One region of the Paenibacillus sp. FSL H7-0442 genome, then DNA from elsewhere that is predicted to be linked to it. Evidence: predicted binding sites of a transcription regulator. Region 1 holds the regulator's gene; the other holds the start of a gene.

Region 1 (6,053 bases):
CCAAGCCTCCACGAGCATGCATGAGCATTAACAAGCCGCTGAACATCACACCAGCAACTAGAAGAGGGATAATATTTACCCCAATAAAAACGAGAAATATAATGGTTACCGGCACAATGCCGATTAATATTTCCTTGATCCATCTAGGCATTAGGCCATACCCCCATCTGCTGAGATTGACGTGGCAAAACGATAAACTTGGTCGCTTTCCCTTCGCTGAGTCGGATATAGACATTGTTCGAATCCATGTCGGTATCAGCTTTGATACCCGTCTTTTTCTTTTTCATATGCTCAACTGTAGATGAAATTTGAGTATACTTTCTATTTTCCATCGCTTCGGCTACAGGAAACATAGCCTCAGACCACCATTGATTCAGTGCTGAATTGGAACGGTCTGCAATATCGAGCTTAATGGTGCGGCTGCCAATGATGGATTGTCCTTTTTGCTTAACTACATCGACCAATCCGGCCACATCCGCCTGCGGTTTGAGATCTAGTTTCAATACAACCTGATCCTGTTTAATATCTATTTGAGCGCTTGTCACGCCTGGATATTGAGAAACCAGTTTTTCCAGAGGACTTTGCATTGTAACCTGACGGTAAATGAACCATCCCCCAAATAGCAGCAAAGCTGCCAAAACTGCCGCCACAACGATAGGAACTGCACGCAATTTCAAACAACATCCTCCTCTCAAAATGTAATACTCAGAAGAAACGGGACGAATGTCAACAAACAACCAAATTGCATGATCTTACAGTGATCAGCAATTCTTTTTTCTATCATTTTTGTCTATCACTTATAAAATATAGTATATCATAACGTATATCTAAAATCGAAGGCAATGTGTGGAGGAGTTGTGATGAGGCAAAATCTTTGGTTATGGTGGAGGTGGGACGCTGCGTGTAGGATTTGATCTTACGATCGCTGTTGCCCGCCATAAAGATGAATTTGCCTTAGGAGAGAAGTTGGGTAGGTAAAGATGCTTCGCTGGCATTCAGCTCATCTTTACGGCATAGCAAGACTAAAAGACGTAAACACGAATTTCATCGCATTTACGTCTTTTTCTTGAGCTTTTAATCATTTACTAGTCATTCATTCCACATCTGCTGATCCTCAACCAGCTCAGTTATTGGGCAAAGTATACTTTACCCCCGTCGCTCCCCCATCTGAAAAACGGTAAAAGGCATAGTAATGATGGCTTCCATCATCGTAAAACAGCTGCCACACATATTCGCCATTGAACACACTCGGCAGGAGGCTTACAATTTTCACACCTGGAAGCTGCTGCTGAATTAGCGCCGTCATTTTTTGCTCGTCGACTCCGTTCTTCAGCAGCTCGGTATGAACACCGCTATTATCTGCGGCAGGTACGTTAGGTTGTCCCTCCACTTTTTGAAAAGGAACCCATACCATTATATTTTCATTCTGTGCATTTTTCCCTTGAACCACCCAATAAACCTGATCCCATACAGACTTCCATGTTTGAGTCGTGCTAACCAGGCCACCTGATTGCTTGGCCTTAATGATAGCGGCATTTTTCTCAGCCACCTGGTCTTGAGTAACATAGGAATAATACCAGAAAATGCTGACCAGGATCAGTATCACGGCCAAAATGGCGACCGCTATCCATTTTTTCTTATTTTTCAAACCCGTGCTTCCTCTCTAAGGGGATGTGACACCTGAATTAGCGCGACAGCAGCCCTTCAAAGGCGGCTTGTGCCTCATGTTTGATACGTTCCTCGTCCATAGTCAGGCATTCGCCGTTTTTCACAACCTGACGACCGTCTACCCACACATGAGCCACGTCCTTGGCGCTTGCAGAGTATACCGCATGGGAAATAAGATCTGTACGCGGCAAGAAATGTGCCTGATTCAGATCCAACGCGATAAAGTCAGCCTTGTTGCCTGCTGCCAACGCTCCTACTTCTTTTAAACCAATCGACTTTGCACCGTATTCTGTTGCCAGACGCAGCGCTTCACTTGCAGGAACTGCCGTAGGGTCACCGGATACACCCTTGTGAATAAGTGCTGCCAGACGCATTTCCTCGAACATATCCAGGTTATTATTGCTGGCAGGACCATCCGTTCCGAGAGAAACCGTAACCCCTGCACGCAGCAATTCAGGCACTCTTGCCACACCACTTGCCAGCTTCAAGTTGCTGCCAGGATTGTGGGAAACCGCTACACCACGTTCTGCCAGTAAAGCTATTTCTTCGTCGTTCAAATGAACGCCATGGGCAACAAGCGAAGGACGGGAGAAAAAGCCAAGCTTATCCAAGTGTGCAACCGGACGCAAACCGTAGTCGCGTACGTTTTGCTCTACTTCGGCGATCGTCTCAGACATGTGCGTATGCAGTGGCAAGTCCAGATCATGCGCAGCTTGTACGAATTTTTCAATAAACGCAGGTGGACATGTATATGGCGCGTGCGGAGACATCATCGTAGTAATACGCCCGTCTGCTTTACCGTGCCAGTTACGTGCAAAAGTCACGGCCTCTGCCAGCTTGATTCGCTGTTCTTCCTCCGAACATAGTCCAATTGCTCCACGCATCAGACTTGCACGAATACCTGACTCTTCAGCCACACGAGCCACTTCATCCATATGATCGTACATATCGAGGAAGGTTGTTGTTCCACCTTTCAGCATTTCCAGCACAGACAAGGACGTACCCCAGTACACGTCTGTAGAAGTAAACTTGGCTTCCATAGGCCACATTTTTTCTTGAAGCCATACTTGAAGTGCCAAATCATCTCCATGCCCACGCAGTAGAGACATCGCCGCATGACCATGAGTATTGATCAGACCAGGTAAAAACAATAGCCCTTTACCATCGATCGCTTCCGTCTCTTCCTCACCCGCAGGCAAGGTTTCGCCAATATAAGTAATACGACTATCCTCCACAATCATAAAACCATGGACTACCCCTGCTTCTGGTCCATTTATGGCAAAAGATCCGTTTTTAATCATCCATTTATTCACTGTCATATTGGGTTTCTTCCTTTCCGTCCTCCAAATAATAAGCGAGGCTAAGCAAATCAGTTGTAAAGTCTGTGGCATGAATCCGAATGTTGGCTGGTGCCTTGAGAGTAGTCGGTGCAAAGTTCAGGATCGCTCCAATTCCGCTCTCAATAAGCCTGTCAGCCACGTGCTGTGCTTCAAAATCAGGTACGGTAATAATCCCGATTCGAATGTGTTTTTCTTTCACAGTCGCTTCCAGTTCATCCATCGGTTGCACGACCAATGTATTGATCTTGGTTCCTACCTTATCCGGAAACGCATCAAATACCGCTACAATCTTCATATTGTCTTTTAAATAAGCGTTATAATTCGAAAGGGCTTGCCCCAGATTACCCGCTCCGACCAATACTACATTAATTTGTTGGTCGATTTTCAGGATATGGCGTATTTTCTCAATGAGATAAGAAACATCATAACCAATACCCTTCCGACCAAAATCTCCAAAATAAGCAAGATCTTTACGGATTTGGGCCGGGTTCAAATCTAGCCTCTGTCCCAACTCTTGAGAAGAGACCGTAGCCACCTCCCGTTTGTGCAGTGCATTCAGATAACGTAAATATACGGGTAACCTCCGTACGACAGCCTCTGAAATTTTATCTGATTTCATACTTGCTCCCCCTAATTGTAACGAACATACTTATGTCCGTCCGTTATGCCTCTGTCTCCGGGGCGGATTGGAGCCATTCGGCGATGCGGGGCACCATTTGCTCCGATGGCATATGCTCCATTTTTGGTCCCGGTAACGAGTACAAAAAGTGCTTTCCGTAATAGGATTCAATCACACGCGTATCATAAACGATAACGACCCCGTGGTCGTTCGCTGTACGTACCAACCGACCAAATCCCTGTTTGAAGCGAATGACCGCTTGCGGTACAGACAGCTTCATAAATGGATTCTTCTTCTGCTGCTGGAGCAGTTCGCTTTTTGCCTCCAGCAGCGGGTGATTCGGCGGTTGAAACGGCAAGCGAACAATGGCTAGACAAGTCAGAGCCTTCCCCGGAATATCGACGCCTTCCCAGAAACTGCTGGTCCCCAGCAATACAGAAGCTTTCGCTTCCTGAAACCGGCGGGTTAGCTTGCTGCGACTTCCACTGTCCACACCTTGTCCCAGCACAGTAATTTCGCTGGATGCTAAGGCCTCTTTGAGCGGCTCATACACTTGCCGGAGCATCCGATAGGACGTAAACAGAACGAGCATTCTCCCACGTGTCGCCTGAGCAGTCGCTCCTAGAGAGCTAACGAGCATATCTACAAAATGCGCATCTCCTACACTGCCCTTCACACTTGGGAAATCCCGTGGAATAACCAGCAACACCTGATCCCTGTAATTAAAGGGTGACGGGAGCTGCGAAGTCATCAGCCGCTCTTGATCTGCGGCCTCCTGTAAGCCGAGCTGATCGATCATGTACTGAAACGACTTATCTACCGACAAGGTAGCAGAAGTCAGAATAATGCTTCTTTTTTTGTCAAAAAACATTTCTTTCAACTGGCGGCTCACATCGACGGGTACCGCATAAAATTGCAATGATTTACTACGGAATTGCCCGCTCGCCTCGAGCCAGTATACGGTTGTTTCATCATCGAGTCGGATAAAAAAGCGCAAATTTTCTCGAATCCCCGCCAAATCCTTGAGCAGACCCGTGATATCTGTAATAAGGCTATCCGCCGCATAATCGTCATGTTCTTCCTTGACGTCCAGCATCAGCTTGTCGCCCTTGCGCAAAATTTCGCTCATTGTTACATATAGCTGATTTTCCAAAGCTCCCGCCTGATCCCACTTTGCAGGCTTGGCCGAAGGTTTGAGACGGGAAGAAAACTGTCCTGTTTCACCCGGTGTCGCATCACTTCGCTCCGGCAACATGCCAAACAGTTTGTCGCTTAGCAGGTCCCAAGTTTCCTTCACCTCTAACACGAGCGGATACAGCTGATCAATGGTTGAGGCCCAATCTGCCGACTTCTCGTGTCCCGATTTCGCCAACTGTTGACGAAGTGAAGGCAGTTGTCCATTCTTGCTGTCTTTGAACAGTCGCGTCAGTGTATGCACGAGTGTGAAATATTTCATATGCATACCTAGGTGTTTACCAGCTACTTCCTCCAGGTGATGGGCTTCATCTATCACCAGATGTTCATAGCTCGGCAATAACTGATGACTGGCTTTGACGTCTGTGAACAACTTAGAATGATTCGTAATAACAACATCCGCTATTCCTGCTTCATGGCGTGCACGATGATAATAACATTTGCGGAACCATGGGCAAGAACGACCAAGACAGGACTCTGAATCACTCGCCACCGTTTCCCAGAAATCCCCTCCACGGTTGCTCAGATTCAGTTCTTCATCATCACCGGTTTCTGTTAGCGTCAACCAGACGATCATCTGAGCCGCTGTAATTAAATCTTCCTTCGGTGTCGCGAAGTCTCTTCTATTTATTTTATGTTCAAACTTACGCAGACACAAATAATGTCCCCGACCCTTGAAAATAGCAGCCCGGAACGGAAACGGAATCACCTTGGTCAGCATCGGAATGTCGCGCTCGCGTAATTGCTCCTGCAGGTTGATCGTATGTGTACTCACCATAACGCGCTGTCCCTTTTTCACACTGTGATACAGCGATGGGAGCAAATAACCCAGGGACTTCCCTGTTCCTGTACCTGCTTCAATCAGCAGATGCTTGTCTTCACTCAGTGCCTGATTCACACCCTCAATCATCTGTATCTGCGCCTCGCGCTCCTCATATTGGCTCAAGGATGAACGCAAATTGTCCCGCACATCATCCATGTACTCCTCAAAGGAAACACCTGACAGTGGATTCGGGTCATCTTCTCTACGCGGAGCAGCTAGCTCCGTCCAATCTTCCACTTTTAGCGCAAGCTGACGAAAAAACTGATATCCCTCCAAATCCTGAATAGGATCAAGCTCTTTCTCTTCACGCACCCCATCAAGAAACCATCCAAGGTCACTGTCTTCCTCTGCAAACAAATCACTAAGCCGCTGTATCGTTATCAGAGGTAATGCTTGAAGCTCACCCAGA
Region 2 (6,053 bases), 2.4 Mb from region 1:
ACAAACCATCCGATAATCGCCTGTGTCAAAAAAAACATGGACAAGGCAACCCATGCAATAAGCGTATAATTTTTTGCTTTATTCATTGCTTCCTCCTGCTTTATGAGCGTATTCCAAGCTGATGGAACCGCCATTTCGTAACAAAGACAGTATACGTGAGGAAGCGTCGGATGGCAAAAGACTTTATCTATAGCATGTATATTACCGTTGCATTCTCCTCAAACTGGATAGAGGGTGAGCACGTGGAGCAACCTGAATATAAACGTTGAGAGGATGTGGCATCATGAAACTGGAGAACCAGGCAGATTATTTAGTCCAAAAACGACTGGGAAACGCTTCGAATGGGAATAGCGGGGCGGCCTCGTCTACAAATGTGAGTCACCGGAGCGTTCAAGGAACATCTCCAACGTACCGTATAGTGGACGATATCGAAGTGGCTGAGGATACAGAATTTGCAGGTGAGCTAGGTGCACAGAACTACCGCAGCCTGTGGCATGAGGATGAACATAACGGCGACTCTTGTAAACTGCAGTGGGAAGGACGAACGGAGACCCACCAAATGTTCAGGAACAGCTACGAATAACGAATGTCACTTTAAATGTAGTGGATTCACTCACATAAGTGTAGTATAGCGTTCTCCGGAATCGCATCGGGGAGCGCTATTTGTTTACTTTTTTAACGATGTGAACTGACAGGTTGACAAGGAAGCAGGGCGATGATAGACTGACTTTACTATAAAACTTATTAAACTTATCGGAATTAAAGTGAATAAATATCCTGGATGGATATTCCACGTTACTATATGAGTTCGAATTCATAAATGTGTAGTGAAGCTTGAAACAGGGGGAATCAGGATGGAACGGCAAATTGGAATTCGTTTTGAACATGAAGAGCTGGCCGCAACAATTCATTATCCAAACCGTACAAATGAGGGAGAGCGTCAGAGACGAGTTCCCCTCGTTGTTATATGTCACGGTTTTGTAGGCAATCGTATCGGCGTAGATCGATTATTCGTCAAGACTGCGCGTGAACTGGCCGAAGGGGGATATTTTGTCCTGCGCTTTGATTTTGCCGGTTGTGGGGAGAGCACAGGTGAATACGGCAAGCAGGGGCTTGAGTCCATGATTAATCAGACACGTACCGTATTGGATTACGCCGTCAATTGTGCGGACATTGACCCGACCAAGGTGACGCTGATCGGTCACAGTCTGGGGGGCGCGGTTGCTCTTCTCACAGCCGTACGGGACAAGAGAGTACAAAATCTGGTCCTTTGGTCAGCAGTGGGCTATCCGTTCAATGACATCGTCAAAATTACGGAGCGAAGCGTGTACGATGAGTCTGTTAAAACTGGTCATGCCGATTATTTGGGCTATAAGTTTACGCCTGCTTACTTTGAGTCGTTAGCTCAATTTCAGCCGTTCCAGGAGGCCGTTAAATTTAACGGGGATGTGCTCGTCATTCATGGAACCTCGGATGATATTATTCCTGTCGATTATGCATTTCTGTTTCAAAAGATATTCTGGATGCGTCCAGAGGGACGCTGTGATAAAGAGATTATTTTCCAGGGAGATCACACTTTCTCGTCAGGTAAAGAGCGGCAACGGCTCATTGATCGGACGCTTGAATGGCTGGATGAACAGGAAAATATTCAACGTGATTGGCAGCACTGGATGATCTGATTTCAGTGTGTAACGGATTGTATTGGAAATTGCGCCTCCGCCGGAGTAAAATGGAAGAGTAACACTATACTGGCGTGTGGAGGTTGGCAGCGATGACATTACCCTCAATTTTTGTTGCGCATGGTTCACCGACACTGGCTGTAGAAAATAACGCATATACCAGCTTTCTTGCAAAGCTGGGCGCGAGCCTGCCCCGACCCAAAGGAATTGTCATTTTTTCCGCGCATTGGGATAGCCCCGATCAATGTATTGGCGCGGATGATCAGCATGCAGCGTTGCACGATTTCTATGGCTTTCCTGAAGAAATGTACTCAATCGATTACCCTGCACCAGGCGATCCAAAGCTGTATGAGGAGATAGAGCATCTGTTCAGTCAGCATAACTTGTTCCACCAGCCGGTTCGGAACCGGGGACTGGATCATGGAGCATGGGTGGTTTTGCGGCATATATATCCTGATGCGGACATACCGGTCGTACCGTTATCTATTGATTCTCGGCGCGCTCCTCAAGAGCAATACGAGATTGGACGGATGCTGGCGCCGTTGCGAGAACAAGGGATTTTGATTATCGGTAGCGGCGGATTGGTCCACAACTTGCGGACACTCAAGCAGACGAGTGAGCCAGCCGATTGGGCCGTTCAATATGATGACTGGATTGCACAGCAGCTTCAAGACTGGAATTTACGTCACTTATTCCAATATGACAAGAAGGCTCCATATGCCAAACAAGCGGTACCTTCTTATGGAATAGAGCATTTTTCACCTTTGTTTTATGCGATGGGGGCTGCGGATCAGGAGCGCTCCGCGCATAAGCTTTTTCAGTCGTATGTCCTTGGCTCGCTGAGTCTCAATTGTTGGGCTTTTGGTCAAGAAAGTGATACGTAAATGTAAAAAAGAACTTCCGAATCCACATGCTGTGTGGGAATGGAAGTTCTTTTGTGTTTTTTGCGTCTTCGATTAATTAGAAGGCACGTTCTTTTTTAGCCAAGTGGATACCTGCGAAGTACGTTGATCTCCATTTTGATCCAACAGTGTCATAAATGCTTTCAGCTTTTGAATATAGGTGCTCTTCGAATCCATATTACGTTGAACGAACCATTGATACCCTTTTTTGGCATACGGATGAATCTTCCCGGTATCATGATCGAATAATGGCGTATTGTTCGTGCCGTAGAAAGTATAGAAAAAGTACAGATCGTGCAATTTTTTTATAGCTTGTGTACGATTGGAATGTGGATATTGGTTTAAAAACAATTCCTGTGCCAGCACTCGTCCGGCTAACTGTTGATAGCCGATACGGAGCGCGGCATCTTTGGTAGCAGCCTGTCCGGATTCCATCGACATGATGTCAATATAGCTGCGGATATCTGCCGTGGTGTGCTTCCCGAATACTTTATATTTTTCATAGTTGATGATTGGGTAATACATGCCTTCTGCGGTTTCAAGTTTGTAGCCGGCATCTCTTGTTTGAGTTAGCAACTTTTTCAGGTTCGCATCGCTTGTACGGCTGATTACATTTGTGAACGAATCACCGGGTTTATAGATTTGATTTATTTTGGTTTGAACAGAGGTCGGGTATAGGGTCTGTGCATAGGAATCCAATTGCTGGTTCTGTGCATTTTCCAGATGAAGCACCATGAGGGTAGCTTGAGAAGCTGGAATGGATTGAATATGCTTTTGCAAATAAGTGAATGCCTGAGATAGCTTGCCGGGTTGGCCTAGTAGCTGCTCGAAGGTCTTGGAGATATGTTGTACACTTTCTGCCTGAGATGTCGTAGTAGACGTCGCCGCTTGGGCTGATGCCGTATATCCCGATCCCATAGTCTGCACTGTGAAAGTTACTGCTGCGAGCATGAGATAGGCTTTGGTGATTTTTTTCATGATATAACCCTCCATTACGTTCTTTGATGTAACTGTAGTGTATAGGGTAAATGTATCGTGAGCATTCCATGTTGTATCCAACTTGTAAACGTTTGGGGAGGATAATGAATCCGATAAAAGAGTCCGAGTTAGGAGGAGCTAAAATCCTCCTTGTGAGCATAACAGCGCAAAAAAATAACCATTATCCCGGAGGATAACGGTTATTTGGGGGATGTTTAAGCGATTTTTCGACTAGGGTCCGCTGGAAAGGTATCTTTATTTTTACCAAACAGTCCACGCAGGAAGGGCAGTACCCAACGGTCAAAGCCAATTCTTCCGGCATTTGCGCCAGCAACTACGAGGAAGATTTCAAACAGCAGGTAGATTGCATTGGTGCTTACTGTACCCGAGAACAGGAACGAGAAGTTCATAACCATGGCCATCAAAGCAGCCAGTGTAGTCAATGTACCGAGAAGCAGGCCAACCCCGACCAAGAACTCACCCAACGGGATCAGGACGTTGAACAAACCTACATTCGGCAGGGCAAAGGCTTCGAGGAACGATCCCCACCAGCCTTGTACAGCGGGATGGTCTCCACCTGTTTTAGCAATGGCCCCCGAGATAAATCCGCCTGCATCGAATCCACCTGTCAGCTTTTCAAGTCCGTGAGTCATCCATTCATAACCTAGATAAACCCGTACGACAGTCAGCAACCACATTGCGACTTTGTTCTCACGTAACCAGCTATTAAACATTCAAACCACTCCTCTTTCTTAATCTATAATGTTGGTTGTATTTCATTTTGTTGGGATGATCATCTTTGCTACACCTTTATTGTAGTAGGTTCAGTTACAGTTATTTGTGATAAAAATCACAAAGTCTGAATATTTTTAAAATTTTAATGTCTTCAGATAAGTATTCTATAGAGAGGTCATGCTTCAATCAAGACAAAAACAGGAAATAAAGCTTATAATGAGAAAAATAACGAAGTGGAGGGATGAACTTGTCCGGGCCCATTTCCCAACGAAATCATTGGTTGCGTGTAATGGCCTCAGCTCTGTTATGCATGACGCTGATGTCTTGTTCTGCTATGTCCAATACGGGAGATACTGAACCCGTTCCTCAACCGACCAAGCATAAAACAGAGAAGGAGGCGCTTGAACCGCCGAAGGAGCAGTCTACTCCGGCATTTACAGCTCCGCTTACCGGTCTTCCGGTGGAGCAGCCAGTTTTGGAGCGACCGCTCGCTGTCATGATTAACAATGCTCCAGCAGCACGTCCGCAGGCAGGACTTAGTCAGGCAGATATGGTATATGAAGTTCTTGCAGAAGGCGGAATTACCCGTCTGGTCGCTTTTTTCCAAAGTCATGGCGGAGATGTAAAGGTTGGTCCGGTCCGTAGCATTCGTCCGTATTTGATTGAGCTGGGCGAAACTTATGGTGCGTTGCCGATACACGCAGGGGGAAGCACAGATGCCTATGCGATTTTACAGCAGCAGCGGAAGGAACATTTAGATGAGATTTCAAATGGAGGGGCATACTTCTGGCGAAGCAAAGATCGTCGTCCTCCGCATAATCTATACACGGACGTGAATAGACTGCGCAAAGGAAGCGATAGTAAAGGGTATGCTACGCATACGGACGTTCCAGTATATACTTACCTTAAATCCGGCGAAACCCCAGTTATGGTGGACGAGACTGCAACATCTTTACAAATCCGGTTTTTGCTTAAAAGCTACCGGGTATCTTATACCTATGATCCAGCGGATCAACAATATAAGCGTTTTGTGAACGAAAAGTCACATGTGGATCAAAATAATAACCAACAGCTCTCAGCAGCCAATGTCATTGTGATGAGCACCAGGCATCGAACGTTGGATGATGTAGGCAGATTAAGTGTTGAACTGGACGGCAGCGGAGAGGCCATGGTGTTTCAACAAGGACAGTTAATACAGGCTGAGTGGCAACATACGCCAGGTGATGCGATTCGTTTTATGAAGAATGGGGTTGAAATTCCGTTAACGCCAGGTACATCCTATATACATGTGGTGCCTGCAGATACACCACTAAAGGAACATGTAACCATAGAAGTGAATTAGAAAACGAATTACACCTTTTTAGGAAAAAATTGTCGGATAATGAGCTTATATGTCGGGCACTGTATACGTATATCATGAAATTTGCTTTTACAAACATTACAAAAACATTGATGAGTGTGATAAGATAGCAAAGGTTGTCTATTGCAGTCGAAACAGGTTGCGGATATTTTCGTAAAGGGGTAATCGTTATGAGATTGAAGAAAAAGGATATATTCTTCGAGACGTTGGAAAATATGGCAGATACGATCGTGCAAGCAGCCGATTATTTTGCCCAACATACTTCAAATCTTCAAGATGTGACTTTGTTTACAAATGAAATGAAGAAGTATGAAAATAAGTGTGATGATTACACACACACGATTATTACTGAACTGAACAAGACCTTCATTACGCCGTTGGAACGCGACGACATCATGG

What was found. The regulator Rex, encoded in region 1, represses fermentation and respiration genes when NADH is low (regulators of the CRP and FNR family bind a similar motif). The targets are predictions, from matches to a motif close to TTGTGAAATATTTCACAA.
Region 2: a site for Rex is predicted at 4,398-4,415, ahead of MHH57_RS04205 (DoxX family membrane protein). Genes of this name have one in related genera too.

Annotation. Positions count from the first base shown of each region.
Region 1 covers NZ_CP151963.1:3,292,170-3,298,222, forward strand. Annotated here, with positions in the region: gene MHH57_RS14320 (AAA family ATPase) at 1-151, opposite strand, end outside; gene MHH57_RS14325 (hypothetical protein) at 144-677, opposite strand; gene MHH57_RS14330 (DUF5590 domain-containing protein) at 1,124-1,648, opposite strand; gene MHH57_RS14335 (amidohydrolase) at 1,686-2,987, opposite strand; gene MHH57_RS14340 (redox-sensing transcriptional repressor Rex) at 2,974-3,627, opposite strand; gene dinG (ATP-dependent DNA helicase DinG) at 3,671-6,053, opposite strand, start outside.
Region 2 covers NZ_CP151963.1:935,420-941,472, forward strand. Annotated here, with positions in the region: gene MHH57_RS04180 (hypothetical protein) at 1-86, opposite strand, end outside; gene MHH57_RS04185 (hypothetical protein) at 284-583, shown strand; gene MHH57_RS04190 (alpha/beta fold hydrolase) at 855-1,679, shown strand; gene MHH57_RS04195 (class III extradiol ring-cleavage dioxygenase) at 1,772-2,563, shown strand; gene MHH57_RS04200 (hypothetical protein) at 2,636-3,559, opposite strand; gene MHH57_RS04205 (DoxX family membrane protein) at 3,775-4,293, opposite strand; gene MHH57_RS04210 (DUF3048 domain-containing protein) at 4,542-5,636, shown strand; gene MHH57_RS04215 (DUF47 family protein) at 5,825-6,053, shown strand, end outside.